DNA from 2 places in the Streptomyces sp. NPDC053513 genome. Region 1 is predicted to be linked to the other one. Evidence: riboswitches for the same ligand, from Rfam matches in the RefSeq annotation. Region 1 holds a riboswitch; the other holds the start of a gene.
What was found. A riboswitch is a leader RNA that binds a small molecule or an ion and turns the genes downstream of it on or off. The one in region 1 is predicted to bind cyclic di-AMP.
Positions count from the first base shown of each region.

Region 2: it holds a riboswitch for cyclic di-AMP, as region 1 does, so the genes downstream of both, ACIGW4_RS12770 (M23 family metallopeptidase) here and ACIGW4_RS03240 (M23 family metallopeptidase) in region 1, are expected to answer to the same signal.

Region 1 covers NZ_JBITXP010000002.1:21,528-25,005, forward strand. The annotation lists gene ACIGW4_RS03235 (aldo/keto reductase) at 1-597, opposite strand, end outside; gene ACIGW4_RS03240 (M23 family metallopeptidase) at 643-1,734, opposite strand; cyclic di-AMP (ydaO/yuaA leader) riboswitch at 1,746-1,910, opposite strand; gene ACIGW4_RS03245 (PP2C family protein-serine/threonine phosphatase) at 2,123-3,334, opposite strand; gene ACIGW4_RS03250 (MFS transporter) at 3,449-3,478, opposite strand, start outside.
Region 2 covers NZ_JBITXP010000006.1:114,167-117,644, forward strand. The annotation lists gene ACIGW4_RS12755 (helix-turn-helix domain-containing protein) at 1-168, shown strand, start outside; gene ACIGW4_RS12760 (DUF6126 family protein) at 187-342, shown strand; gene ACIGW4_RS12765 (tyrosine-protein phosphatase) at 349-1,170, opposite strand; cyclic di-AMP (ydaO/yuaA leader) riboswitch at 1,522-1,709, shown strand; gene ACIGW4_RS12770 (M23 family metallopeptidase) at 1,714-2,655, shown strand; gene ACIGW4_RS12775 (SGNH/GDSL hydrolase family protein) at 2,807-3,478, shown strand, end outside.

The DNA.
Region 1 (3,478 bases):
GGTCTCCAGGAGCGGGCCCTCGTAGGTGTCGCGCGAGACCAGGTTGTAGTGCGGCTGGAGGGCGACGTACCGGGTGAGGCCCTCGGCCTCGGCGAAGTCGAGGGAGGCGCGCAGCCGCTCGGGGGAGATGTTGGAGGCGGCGACGGCGCGCACCTTGCCGTCCCTCACCAGCTGGTCGAGGGCGGTGACGATCTCCTCGACGGGGACGGACTCGTCGTCGAAGTGGGTGTAGTAGAGGTCGATGTGGTCGGTGCCGAGGCGGCGGAGCGACTCCTCGGCGGCGGCCTTGATGGTGGTGGCGGAGAGTCCCTTGAAGCGGGGGTGGGCGCCGACCTTGGTGGCGACGACGATGTCGGAGCGGTTGCCCCGGGAGGCGAGCCAGCGGCCGATGACGGTCTCGGACTCGCCGCCCTCGTTGCCCTCGGCCCAGGCGGAGTAGACGTCGGCGGAGTCGACGAAGTTGCCGCCGGCGGCGGCGTAGGCGTCGAGGACGGCGAAGGACTGCGCTTCGTCGGCGGTCCAGCCGAAGACGTTGCCCCCCAGGGCCACGGGGAAGACGTGCAGGTCGGAGGTGCCCAGTCGGCGGAGAGAGGTCATGAGTGGATCAACCGTCCCCGCCGCCGGGCCTATTCCGTGGGGTGGCTAGAGGCTCAGGCCCTTGGAGCGGAGCCAGGACGCCGGGTCGATGCCGTCGCCGCCGGCCGTGTGGACCTCCATGTGGAGGTGGGCGCCGGTGACGTTGCCGGTGGCGCCGACGCGGCCGACGGTCTCGCCGGTGGAGACGGTCTGGCCGGCGCTGACCAGCATGGACGAGAGGTGGCAGTACCAGATCTCGGTGCCGTCCTCCAGCTCCAGGACGATCCGGTAGCCGTAGGAGCCGGACCAGCCCGCCGACTTGACGGTCGCGCCGTGGACCGCCTTGAGCGGGGTGCCGGTGGGGGCGGCGAAGTCGAGGCCGGTGTGGTAGCCGGAGGACCACATCGAGCCGGACTGCATGTAGGTGGCGGTGAGGGTGTACGAGGAGACCGGCAGCGAGTAGCTGGCGGCGAGCTGGGCGAGGCGCTCGGCCTCGGCCTTCGCCTTGGCCTCCGCTTCCGCCTTGGCCTTGGCTTCCGCCTCGGCCTTCGCCTTCGCCTCGGCGGCCGCCTTCTCCGCGGCGGCCTCCTTGGCCTTGGCCTCCGCGGCGGCCTTCTCGGCCGCGGCCTTCTCCGCGGCGGCCTTCTCGGCGGCGTCGGCGGAGGCCTGCTGCTGCTCGGCCTGCTGGAGGATGCGGGCGCGCAGGGCCTCGCCCGCGGCGGGGGCGGCGGTCTGCTCGGTGCGCTCGTCGGCCGCGGTGGTGTAGGCGGCGGCGGTGAGCGGGTTCGGGTTGACGCGGTCCGCGGCGACGGGCGCGCTGTGCTCCTCGGGGAGGAGGTCGCCGACGCCGGGGAGGTCGTGGGCGTCCGGCAGGTCCAGGTCGGGGAGGTCCGGCAGCGATATGGCGACCGGGGGCTTCTCCTGCGCGGTGGCGAGGCCGCCCGCACCGACGGCCGCGATGACGCCGACGCCGAGGACGGTGGAGGAGCGGGCGAAGTTGGAGCGCTGCTTGACGACCCGGTGCCGGCCGCCGGAGCGGCTCTCGGCGCGGAGGGAGCCCTCGGTGGGGTTCCACTCGGTGTCGGAGGCGGCGGCGGGGCCCGCACCGCCACCGAACGCGTCGAAGGGGGCTTCGGGTGCGGGGGTGTTGGACGCCACGGGGGCGCGCTCCTTTCCTTCCTTCTCGCCTACCGGGTTAGCTGACGGGTTCGGAGCAGGAAGGTCTCCTACGGGCTCGACCGCGCGCGTGCGTGGTTCGCACGGGTGCGAAGGGGCCCGATTCACCCCAAGTGGTGGTTCCCCGGTTCCTTTTCAGGATTCGGCGCGTGCGCACGGTGCCGCCTCTTGCGACGGCTGGGACGACCGCGCTGCGTTATCGAACGTTAATAGACAGGGGGTCCCGATTCCAAGCCGTTCCCCTTGATCATTCATTGAATTGATGGTGTATCGCCCGAGTTGACCCCCCTTCAGAGAGGCATAAGGGGGGCGGGGCGAAACCCTCGCGACCTGACGTTATGTCAATTGTTATCTCAGTGACACCCCTCGACTACGCCCGGTGACCGGGCCCGCCCGGCGGCACCACCGGCATCGTCCGGCGCCGTTCGGGCTGCCCCGTCGCCGGGCGGCTCACCGCGAGCAGCGCCATGTCGTCCGTCGACCCGCCGCCCGTGTGGAGCCGTACGTCGTCCACGAGCGCGTCGAGCAGTTCCTCGGGCCCCGGGAAGATCCGCCCGGCGAGCCGCGCCGCCGGATCGTAGAAGACGCCGTGCGCGTTCCGCGCCTCCGAGAGGCCGTCCGTGTAGAAGAGCAGCGTCGCGCCCGGCGGGAACGGCCGCGCCTCCGCCCGGTCCGGCCACGCCGCCAGGTCGCCCATGCCGAGCGGCAGCGCCGCCTCGCCCGGCTCCAGCGACTCCAGCCGCCCGTCGGCGTGCAGCATCAGCGGCGGCGGGTGCCCCCGGTTGACGACCCGTACGAAACCGCCGAAGGTCCCGCTCCCGTCGGTGCGCGGGATCTCGGCCAGGACGGCCGTGGTGAACCCCTCGAAGGCGTCGAGACCGTGCCGGCGGGTGCCCTCCCGGGCCAGGGCCCGTTCCAGGCGCTGTGCCACGCCCTCCAGGGTCCGCTCCTGCTCGGCCGCCTCCCGGAAGGCCCCGATGACGACGGCGACGGCCTCGACCGCGTCCAGCCCCTTGCCCCGGACGTCCCCGACCACGAGCCGCACCCCGTGCGGGGTGTCCTGGACGGCGAACAGGTCGCCGCCGATGAACGCGTCGGCCTGCGCCGCCTCGTACCGCGCCGCGCACTGCAGCCCGCCGATCCGCTCGGCGGGCGTCGGCAGCACCGCCTTCTGCGCGGTCTCGGCGATGACCCGTGCCGAGGCGAGCCGCTCGCCGCTGCGGCGCACGACCCGGTTGATGAGGAGGGCGAGCACGGAGACGGTGAGCACGGTCAGGGTCTCGGTGAGGGCGGGGACCTCGTCGGCGGTGCCGTTGTAGAGGTGCAGCCCCACGGAGGCGAGGACGGCGCCGATCCCGGTGAGGAGGGTGGTCAGCATCGAGAAGAAGGGCGCGGCGATCAGCGGGGCGGCGGAGAAGAGCGGCGACGCCGTGTACGCGGGCGGGGTCGCCAGGTCGAAGGCGACCCCACCCACGATGACCAGCGGGGGCAGCGCCCGGATGAACCGCCGGGCACCGCCGTACTCGGGACGGTCCCCGCCGCCCCGCCGTCCTCCGCCCGCCGCTCCTAGGGGGTTCCCCACCTGTGCTCTCCTGCCCGGTCCGACCCCGGCCGCGGTCCGTCCGCACCGCGCCCTCCCAGAGTGGCCGCCGCCGCCCGCGGCGGCGACCCCCACGGGGCCGAGTGGCGTACGGGGTCAGCCGGCCGCGAGCCGCCCGCCCCGGGC
Region 2 (3,478 bases), on a different contig from region 1:
GCCGTCCACGTCCTCGATCCCGGGGACAGCGCGCACTTCGACTCGCTGACCCCGCACCGGATCGGCGCCGCCACGTCCGGCGGGGCCGAGCTGCTCTTCGTCCACACCCTGATGCAGAGCCCCGTCGCCGAGCTGTGCCTCGGCGACGGGACCCCGCACCGGCGCTGACGTCCAGAAAGGATCGACATGTCCGAGAAGTCCGCACCGGTCACCGGCGAGGAGCGCGGTGAAGGCAAGTTCCCCAAGGGGCTCGTGCTGCGCCTCTTCGCCTACCTGATCGCAGGCCACCTCTTCGCCGGCTTCCTCTATCTGCTCTTCATGATGGGCGCGCAGAACCAGTAGGCGGCCTCAGGCCTCCGTGAGCAGCTGCTCCCGCAGGCGCTCGCGGGTCTCCGGGGCCAGCTTCAGACCCTTCGCGAGGTAGGCGTCCACCGAGCCCCAGGTCGCCTCGATCGCCTCGAAGGCGGCCCGCAGGTACTCCACCCGCGCGTCGAAGAGCGGGCTCAGCAGCTCCATCACCTCGGGCGACATCGCGTCCGGGGAGGTGGAGCTGCGGCGCACCTTGTAGCGGCGGTGCGGGGCGTTCGACTTCACGTAGTCGGCCTCGATGGCCTCCCGCTCGACGCCGACCGCGAGCAGGGTGATCGCGACGGCGAGCCCCGCCCGGTCCTTGCCGGCCGCGCAGTGCATGAGCGCCGGGACGCTCTCCTCCGCCATGGAGTGCAGGATCCGGCTGTGCTCCACGGTCCGCTCGATCACCATCTTCCGGTACGAGTCGGACATGCGGGCGGCCGCCTTGCCGTCGCCGAGGACCTCCCGCAGCTGTGCGATCTCGCCGTCGCGCACCAGCTTCCAGAACTCCTTGCCGTCGGCCGGGTCGTTGAGGGGTATGTTCACGTTCCGCACGCCGGGCAGGTCGACGTCCGCGCCCTCGACCTTCCGGTCCGACTCGTTGCGGAAGTCGAAGACGGTGTGCAGGCCCAGCGAGGCGAGGAAGGCGGCGTCGTCCTCCGTCGCGTGGGCGAGGTGACCGCTGCGGAAGAGGCGGCCGGGGCGGACGGCGCGCCCGTCCGTCGTCGGCAGGCCGCCCACGTCCCGGAAGTTGCGGACCTCCGTCAGTACGGGCTCGGCGGCTTCGGCGGGCGGGACCTGCGGCAGCTGCTGCGTCACGGCTGCTCCTGTTCTGTCGATCGGTTTCTGGCGCAATCATCCCGGCTGGGAGCCCCGGCACGCACCCCCTCGGACGGGAATGGGTGATCTGTCCGTATTGGGGAGTTCGACATAACCCGCCCCGGTTGAATGGGAGATGGGAATCGGCGCGTGAGCAGCGTCATAACCGTGACGGACCGTGCCTGATCGTCTTTTCCAAATACCCCCCGGGAAAAGGAGATCGAAGGACCGTCATCCACGGAGGGTGACCGGAATTCCGGCCGGATATCAGCAGGATCCCGAAGAATCCCGGCGCACTTGAAAACTGCGGCTTGTTCACGCCGACCCCCCTCGTCTAGCGTCGCGCTCAATCCGGACGGACCGCCGAATCCTGCCACCGACCGGAATCCGCACTCACCCGTACGAGGCAGGAGCGGGGGACCCAGGTAAGTCGCCGATCCCTCGAAGAAGGACGGCTCGGGGTGAAGTCGCGTGAACACGCGGCCGGACATCTCCAGTCCGAACCCGACAGCTCACCTCGCAGGCGCCGGAGAGGAATTCGCCATGCCCGCGAAGGGTAAGCACCGCCGCCCCAAGTCCAACCGTCTGACCCGCGGCATGGCCGCCGCCGGCACCGGTGGCGCCGTCGTCGCCCTCCCGCTCCTCGGAGCCACCGGCGCCCACGCCGCCGAGCAGGCCGCCCCGGCCGCCGCCCCCGCCCGGGCCGTCGCCCACGTGCAGACCGCCGCCCCCGCCACCGCGAAGGCCGCGCCGAAGACGTACTCCGTCGTCCGGGGCGACTGCCTCTCGGAGATCGCCACCGAGCACCACCTCGCGGGCGGCTGGCAGAAGCTGTACAAGGACAACCGCCGGGTCATCGGCGCGGACCCCTCGCTGATCCTGCCCGGCACGAAGCTCACCCTCGGCACGAAGAACACCGCCGCGCCGAAGCCCGACCACCAGGGCTCGTGGGGCTCCGGCAAGAACGGCGACAGCGCCCCCCGCGCCTCCCGCGGCAGCGAGCGCTCCTCGGCCCCGGCCGCCGCGCCCGCCGCCACCACCTCGTCGCCGTCCTCGTCGGCCGGCACGACCTCCTCCTCCGGCTGGGTCGCCCCGATCGCCGGCGCCGGCATGTCGACGCCGTACCACCAGGCCGGCTCCATGTGGTCCTCCGGCTACCACACCGGCGTCGACTTCATGGCCTCCACCGGCACCCCCGTCCACGCGGTCGGCCCCGGCACCGTCTACTCCGCCGGCGACGGCGGCGCGTACGGCAACCAGGTCGTCATCCAGCACGCCGACGGCACCTTCTCGCAGTACGCCCACCTCTCCTCGATCTCCGTCTCCGCGGGCCAGACCGTCAGCGGCGGCGACCAGATCGGCCTGTCCGGCGCGACCGGCAACGTCACCGGCCCGCACCTGCACTTCGAGATGCGCACCGGGCCGGAGTACGGCTCCGACATCGACCCGCTGGCCGCCCTGCGCCAGCACGGCGTGAGCATCTGACGCCACATCGGCACCCGGGGCCCGGCACTCACGTGCCGGGCCCCGGCGTATTCCGGCTTTGGCAAATTCTTTATCGGTGGCATATATCACCCACCGTCAACCCCTCCTTACGGTCGCGTAGGTCACATCCGAAGAGGAAGGATGTGCTCCCGTGGCAGACGATTCGAGATCAACAGACAAGAACGCATTCGGGTCGTACGCGGCGATCGGTGACAGCTTCACCGAGGGCGTCGGCGACCCCGGCCCCGACGGGACGTACGTCGGCTGGGCGGACCGCTTCGCGGTCCTGCTCGCCGACCAGCTGCCGGAGCACGACGCCTTCCGCTACGCCAACCTGGCCGTACGCGGGCGCCTCCTCGACCAGATCGTGGCGGAACAGGTCCCGCGGGCGAAGGAACTCGCCCCCGACCTGGTGACCTTCTGCGCGGGCGGCAACGACATCATCCGCCCCGGGACGGACCCGGACGACGTGGCCGAGCGCTTCGAGCGCGCCGTCGCCGACCTGACCTCCGCCGTCGGCACCGTCATGGTGACCACCGGCTTCGACACCCGCGGCGTGACCCTCCTCAAGCACCTGCGCGGCAAGATCGCCACCTACAACGGCCACGTCCGGGCCGTCGCGGACCGCTACGGCTGCCCGGTCCTCGACCTGTGGTCGCTGAAGTCCGTCCAGGACCGGCGCGCCTGGGACGACGACCGGCTGCACCTCTCGCCGGAGGGACACACCCGCGTCGCCCTGCGCGCCGCCCAGGTGATCGGCCTGCCCGTGCCCGCCGACCCGGACCAGCCCTGGCCGCCGGTCCCGCCGCGCGGCACGCTGGAG